DNA from 3 places in the Bordetella sp. H567 genome. Region 1 is predicted to be linked to each of the others. Evidence: predicted binding sites of a transcription regulator. Region 1 holds the regulator's gene; each other region holds the start of a gene.
What was found. Region 1 encodes LexA, which represses DNA repair genes until DNA is damaged. Its sites were predicted from a motif close to ACTGTATNNNNATACAGT; they were not measured.

Region 1 (2,262 bases):
GGAAGCGGAGCTTACGATTGACGAATCCGCGCTGCGGGACATCGTGCGGTACTACACGCGCGAGGCCGGTGTGCGCGCGCTTGAGCGCGAGGTCGGCAAGATCTGCCGCAAGGTCGTCAAGCAATTGCTGACGGAACGCGATGCCAAGGCCAAGTCGGATGCCAATGGCGAAGCCAAGCCGATCGCCGTTACCTCGGAGAACCTGAACGACTATCTGGGTGTGCGTCGCTATAACTTTGGCATGGCGGAAAAGGAAAACCAGGTGGGGCAGGTGACCGGCCTGGCCTGGACGGAGGTGGGTGGCGATCTGCTGACCATCGAAGTTGCCGATATGCCGGGCAAGGGCGCAATCCAGCGTACGGGTTCGCTCGGGGACGTAATGAAGGAGTCGGTCGAAGCGGCGCGTACCGTCGTGCGCTCGCGCGCCCGCCGGCTGGGTTTCGCCGACAGCGTCTTCGAAAAGCGGGATATGCACGTGCACGTACCGGAGGGTGCCACGCCCAAGGACGGCCCGTCGGCGGGTATCGCCATCACGACGGCCATGGTCTCGGCGTTGTCCGGCATCCCGGTGCGGGCAGACGTTGCGATGACGGGGGAAATCACCCTGCGCGGCGAGGTGCTGGCCATCGGCGGCCTGAAAGAAAAGCTGCTGGCCGCGCACCGTGGCGGTATCAAGACGGTGTTGATACCCGAGGAAAACGTCAAGGACCTGGCGGAGATCCCGGACAACGTGAAGAACCAGCTGGAGGTCGTTCCGGTTCGCTGGATCGACAAGGTGCTGGAACGTGCCTTGGAGCGTATGCCCGAGCCTATTTCGGAAGAAGAGGCGAAGGACAAGCCCTTGGTGACGCCGGCCGCCACGTCCGCGTCGGACTCCGTGGACCCGGTCATCAAGCACTGATCCGCGCCGACCGTTCGTGATCGTAAGGGCCTGCAGCGCAAGCTGACAGGCCCTTTTCTAGTGCAGGGCCTGTGTGCGGATAAGGCCGACCGCGATGCCCTCCAGGGCGAATTCCTGGCCGGGCTGTACTACGATGGGTTGGAAGTCCGGATTTTCCGGCAGCAGTTCGATACGGCCGCCGTGGCGGTGCAGTCGCTTGACGGTAACGTCTTCGTCGATGCGGGCGACCACGATCTGCCCCTCCCGCGCTTCGCTGGCCTTCTTGACGGCGAGCAGGTCCCCGTCGAGGATTCCCACGTCGCGCATGCTCATCCCACGGACCTTGAGCAGGTAGTCCGGACGCTGGGCGAAAAGGGCCGGGTCCACGCCTACGTCCCTTTCCACATGCTCCGCGGCCAGGATGGGGCTGCCCGCGGCAACTCGTCCCACCAGCGGCAGCATCAATTGGGCGAGGGCGGGGATCGGCAGCATGGCTTGCCCGCTTTCACCACGCGCTTCTTTCAGGCGGATGCCGCGGGAGGCGCCCGCGGTGAGTTCGATCGCCCCTTTGCGGGCCAGGGCCTTCAGGTGGTCTTCCGCGGCGTTGGGCGAGCGGAACCCCAGTGCCTGGGCGATTTCCGCGCGGGTCGGAGGAAAGCCGGTACTGGAGACTGCCTGGCGTATGAGGTCTAGGATCTGCTGTTGGCGTTCGGTAAGTTTGCTGGCCATTGCGGGTTCCTGGTTCCCTGTATGGATATACAGCTCCGCATTTTGGGGGACGCAGCTTCAAAACGCAAGGGGTCTGGGGCGATGGCAACGCAAGACGCCAAAAAGAATGGGGCCAGCGGCCCCATTCTTCGTTCCGGTCCACGCGTGCTGCCCGGCTCTGATCCGGTATGCCGGCGCGGTACCTGGATATGCGTATCGCCTAGTTTTTCAGCACGGCGGCGATACCCTTGGCGGCGGCGTCGATATTCTGGCTGTTCAGCGCGGCCACACAGATGCGCCCACTGGAAACCGCATAGATCCCATGCTCGTCGCGCAGCCGATCGACCTGGGCGGACGTCAAGCCGGAATACGAGAACATGCCGCGTTGCTGAAGGACGAAGCTGAAATCCTGCTGCGCGCCGTGTTCCTTGATCTTTTCGACCAATTGCCGCCGCATCAAGCGAATGCGATCGCGCATGCCGCCCAGCTCTTGCTCCCAGAGCGCGAACAGTTCAGGCGTGTTCAACACCGTGGAAACGATGGTGCCGCCGTGGGTGGGCGGGTTGGAATAGTTGGTGCGGATGACGCGCTTGAGTTGGCTGAGCACGCGCGCGGCTTCATCCTTGCTGCCCGCGATGACGGTCAGCGCGCCGACGCGTTCGCCGTACAGCGAA
Region 2 (2,262 bases), 1.8 Mb from region 1:
CCGGCGCGCCCTGTTCCAGTGGCATCCGGTCCTGGCCGTGGCGCCCGGCTCTCGCCGCACGACCAGTCCGACGGCATGGACCGACGTTGCCATCGACAACCTGATTTCGCTGCCGCGCGACAATCCCATCCAGCAGCTGGTCGACCGGCGCCTGCATATCACGCCGGCCGATGCGCCGAAGGGCCGCACCGTGACTCACCTGGAAACCGCCATGGCGATGGTGGAAGCGGGGTTGGGCCAAGCCATCGTGCCCTCTTTCGCGGCCGTGGCGCGATCGCGTTGGCGCGTACGGTTCGTGACGATGGAGCCCGTCCTGGCGCTGAACTACTACTGCATCACCCCGGCGGGACGTCCCGTGCCCCCGCTGGTGGAGCACTTCGCCGCGGTCTTCACGGCGGTGGCGGGCATGCACATGAAAACGCCGAAAAAAACGCCGCTTTCGCAGCGGCGTCCAACGCGCATCGGGAACGATATGGCGCGTCAGGTGCTGGCACGATAGCGGTCGCGCAGCGCCCGGATCTGGTCGTGATTGCGCAACACGCCTTCATACTGCCTTTGCACCACCGCGCGGATGTCCTCCGGCAGGGGCTCGCGCAAGGCGTTGGTGTAATCGTGCTTGGCGACGTCCTCGCCGCGTTCGCATTCTTCCAGGATGGCGGCGTCGCTGCGGCCGGTGACGGCGGCCTTCAGGTTGACCCATCCGCGATGCACGGCGCCGGCCACGCTGCCGCCGGTTTCGGGCTTGCCGCCCAGCCGCGAGACGATGGCCTGCAGCTCAGCCGCGCCGGCCGCGCAGTCGTTCGCACGGTTCTGGAAAAGTCCCCGCAGTTCCGGGTCCTTGGTGTCTTCGGCGGCCGCCAGAAAACCCTTTTCTCCGTTCTTGCTGGTTTCGGTCAGGTCGTTCAGCAGTTTGACGATACGATCGGCCATGGCATTCTCCTTGGTGAGTAAAACCGCGCGCCGCCTTCCGCGGACGCGCACACAGGGGCATTCCGCAAACCCCGTACCCATGGGCGGCTCCCGGACGGACTGAGGTTTTATCCAGTATCATGGCGGCCTGTCGCGCCGTCTTGTTGGCGGCGCCTGCCCATCCACGACGCGGCTCCAGCCCGTCTCGCCCGCCCATGTCCGAACGCCCCGCCACCGGCGCCGAAGCGCCCGATCCGCTTGCGGAATTGAACCCCAGCCAGCGCGAAGCCGCCGAATATGGCGCCGGGCCGGCGGGGGGCGGCCCGCTGCTGGTCATCGCCGGGGCGGGATCGGGCAAGACGAGCACGCTGGCCCATCGCGTCGCCAACCTGATCCTGAAGGGCGCGGACGCGCAGCGCATGCTGCTGCTGACGTTCTCGCGGCGCGCGGCCATCGAAATGGAAAGACGGGCCGGGGCGGTATTGCAGAAGGTGCTGCGGCTGGGCGCCGGCCACGTACCTCCCGCCCTGCCATGGGCCGGCACGTTCCACGCCATCGGCGCGCGCCTGCTGCGCGAGTTCGCCCCGCGCATCGGCCTGGCCGAGTCCTTCACCATCCACGACCGCGGCGATTCCGAAGACCTGATGGGCATGCTGCGCCACGAACTGGGGCTCTCGTCCACCGAATCGCGTTTTCCGCTGAAGGGCACCTGCCTGTCCATCTATTCACGCGTGGTGAACAGCCAGACGCCGCTGGACGGTATCCTGAAGGAAGTCTATCCCTGGTGCGCGCAGTGGGAAGAACAGCTCAAGCGCCTGTTCCGCGCCTACGTGGAAGCCAAGCAGGCCCAGCAGGTCCTGGACTACGACGACTTGCTGCTTTATTGGTCGGAAATGATGGCCCACCCCGACATCGCGGGCGACGTGGGCGGCCGCTTCGATCACGTCATGGTGGACGAATACCAGGACACCAATCGCCTGCAGGCCGCCATCCTGCTGGCGATGAAGCCGGACGGCCGTGGGCTGACGGTGGTGGGCGACGACGCGCAGGCCATCTATTCCTTCCGCGCCGCGACGGTGCGCAACATCCTGGATTTCCCCGCGCAATTCGGCGCGCCCGCCAAAGTGGTCACGCTGGAACGCAACTACCGTTCGACACAGCCCATCCTGGATGCGTCCAACGCGGTCATCGCGCTCGCGCGGGAACGCCACGCCAAGCAGTTGTGGACCGAGCGCAAGTCGTCGAACCGTCCCAAGCTGGTCACGGTCAGCGATGAAGCCGGCCAGGCCCGCTGGGTGGCGGACCAGGTGTTGGCGCAGCGTGAAGCCGGCGCCACGCTGAAATCCCAGGCCG
Region 3 (2,262 bases), 1.3 Mb from region 1:
CGACGCGGCGCGCCAGGGCGCGCGGTCCGCCGAACACGCGCAGGCTGGCGCCCACGTTCAGCAGCAGGCTGTCCTGATCGCCCAGCGCGACGTCGGGCGTATATTGCAGCAGCGCCAGCGCGGCGCCTTCCAGCGCGGCGCTTTCGGCCGCGGGGGCGCGATCCAGCAGGATGGCGTGCGGCGCCAGTGTGTTGGCGCCCGCCCGGCGCATGCCCAGGCGGATGCCGTGGGCAGCCGCGGCCGGCGTCAGCGCCATGACGCATTCGTGCTCGATCACCGCGCATGCCGTGGCGTCAAGCGGCCACGGCGGATGCAGGGCGTCCAGCGCCAGCCTCGGCAGGTGTATCGCGATCCAGAGTTGCATGGGTATTCAAAACAAGGTCGTGCGCGAGAGGCTGCGTATCGATCGGCGCGGAGGGGGCGGCTTCTTGCGATGCGGCGTGCGATGTTTCCGGCGCTTCGGCAGGCAGCGTTTCCTGCGACAGGGAGCGGGATCGTTCCAGCGCGATGAACAGGGGATGGCTGCATACCGGCCCGCGGCGCTTGACGATATCCACTCGCAAGGCATCTCCCGCGGGTGCCAGCGACAGCCGCAAGGGCGCCGGCGAGGCCTGCGCCAGCGCGCGCGCCGGCCGCAGGCAGAAGAACAAGGTGGCGCCCGCCTGCGCCGCCAGGTGCAGCCGCCGCAGGGCTTCCGGCCTGGCCTGCGGCAGCCAGCAAAGCAGGGCGGCACAGCCACCGTTTTTCAACACCTGTTCCGCCGCCCACAGGGCATCCGCCGGCCGGGCGGGATTTACCCACAGCAGCCGCGCGGGATCCAGCCCCCAGCTGGTCCATGCCGCGATATGCGGCACGCAGGGGGGCTGCACCAGTACGATGCTGCCTTCCGGGGCCAGTGCCCGCAGCGCCGGTTGCAGCAACCGCATTTCCCCGATGCCGGGCCGCGGCAGCAGCAGTTCATTCAAGGCCCCCGGCGGCCAGCCGCCCCCGGGTAATTCCTGCCCCAGCACCGGATAACCCGTCGGCACCGCGGCGCGCGCCGCCCGCGCAAGCTGCGTCCCCCGCCACAGGGCGGGATGGATGTGTTCAGGAGGCGGCGAGGAAAGCCTGGACATGACGACGGAGCAAGGCGGAAACGCCCGGCGGGTTCAGCGCCGGGCGTGGATTTTCACTGTACAAATATACAGTAAAAACGTGGGGAGCCACCGCCACATTTCTGCGCGCCGCTACGGCAGAGGAGGGCGAAGCAAGCCCCGCTCCGGCCGGTCGAGGGGGCCAGGCGGAGCCGCTATCGACCCCGCCAACCCGCCTGGGATGCGACCTTGCGCCCCCGTCAAACCCCGTTGGCGATGCCGTTCGCCGCCATGGCCACCGCCCATCCCATCAGCGCGACGCCCAGGGGGGCGCTGATGCGGCGGCCCCAGGGCAGGTTTTTTTCGATCGCCATCGCGGTGGCCAATACCAGCATCCAGCCCAGGCTGCCCATGCCGACGGCGAACATCACCAGCATCAGCGCCCAGCAGCAGCCCACGCAGTACAGGCCATGATGCGCGCCCAGCACGAAGGCGTGCCGCGCCGGCGATCCGCCGCGCCAGTGCCGCATGATGAAACCCAGCGGCGCGCGGCATTTATCCAGGCATCGGTATTTGAGCGGGCTGAATTGGAATGCGCCCGCCAGGGCGACGCAGGCGACGCCGATCAGCCAGCCATTCCAGGCAAGCGCAGGGGTGCTGGCCAGGAGCGACAGCAAACCCGCGTGCAGACCCTGCGACAGCGCGCCGAATGCGGCCCACGCGGCCATGTAGCCCACGCCCAGCAATATCAGCAGGCGGCCGTGGTCCCGCCGTCCGGCCGTCAGCCTGTCGAAGAGGGCAAGCAGGGGCAGGATGGTCGGCAGCATCATCGCCGCGATCATGAGCACCCAGGCGGCGGCGTAGAGGACGATCGGGACCAGCACCTCGCCGCCGGGAATGGTGCGACACAGGAAGGCCGCGGATCCCGTTGTCGTCCAGTCATCGTGTTCCAGGTAGCGCCCATACGGACTGCGCGCCCAGGCCCACAGGGTTGCCCACGATAATGCGGCCAGCGCCAGCAGGACCGGCAGGAAGACACGGCGGTGGGGCCGGCTGCCGGGCGGCGCCGGGTACGGTAGCCAGCGCCCGCGGCCGGGCTTATCCGTCGAACACAAAGATGCTTTGCAGGGCATTATGGTTCTTGATGTCGACGTCGATGCCCAGCGCCTTGTTCCTGGACCGGTACGTG

Region 2: the regulator LexA is predicted to act here: its motif matches at 1,029-1,046, upstream of AKI39_RS07460 (ATP-dependent helicase).
Region 3: the regulator LexA is predicted to act here: its motif matches at 1,171-1,188, upstream of imuA (translesion DNA synthesis-associated protein ImuA).

Annotation. Positions count from the first base shown of each region.
Region 1 is NZ_CP012334.1:3,436,325-3,438,586, reverse strand. It holds gene lon (endopeptidase La) at 1-901, shown strand, start outside; gene lexA (transcriptional repressor LexA) at 959-1,609, opposite strand; gene AKI39_RS15410 (amino acid aminotransferase) at 1,809-2,262, opposite strand, start outside.
Region 2 is NZ_CP012334.1:1,642,119-1,644,380, forward strand. It holds gene AKI39_RS07450 (LysR family transcriptional regulator) at 1-499, shown strand, start outside; gene AKI39_RS07455 (PA2169 family four-helix-bundle protein) at 481-930, opposite strand; gene AKI39_RS07460 (ATP-dependent helicase) at 1,125-2,262, shown strand, end outside.
Region 3 is NZ_CP012334.1:2,112,640-2,114,901, forward strand. It holds gene AKI39_RS09575 (Y-family DNA polymerase) at 1-364, opposite strand, end outside; gene imuA (translesion DNA synthesis-associated protein ImuA) at 294-1,115, opposite strand; gene AKI39_RS09585 (DUF2182 domain-containing protein) at 1,334-2,188, opposite strand; gene AKI39_RS09590 (DUF1326 domain-containing protein) at 2,172-2,262, opposite strand, start outside.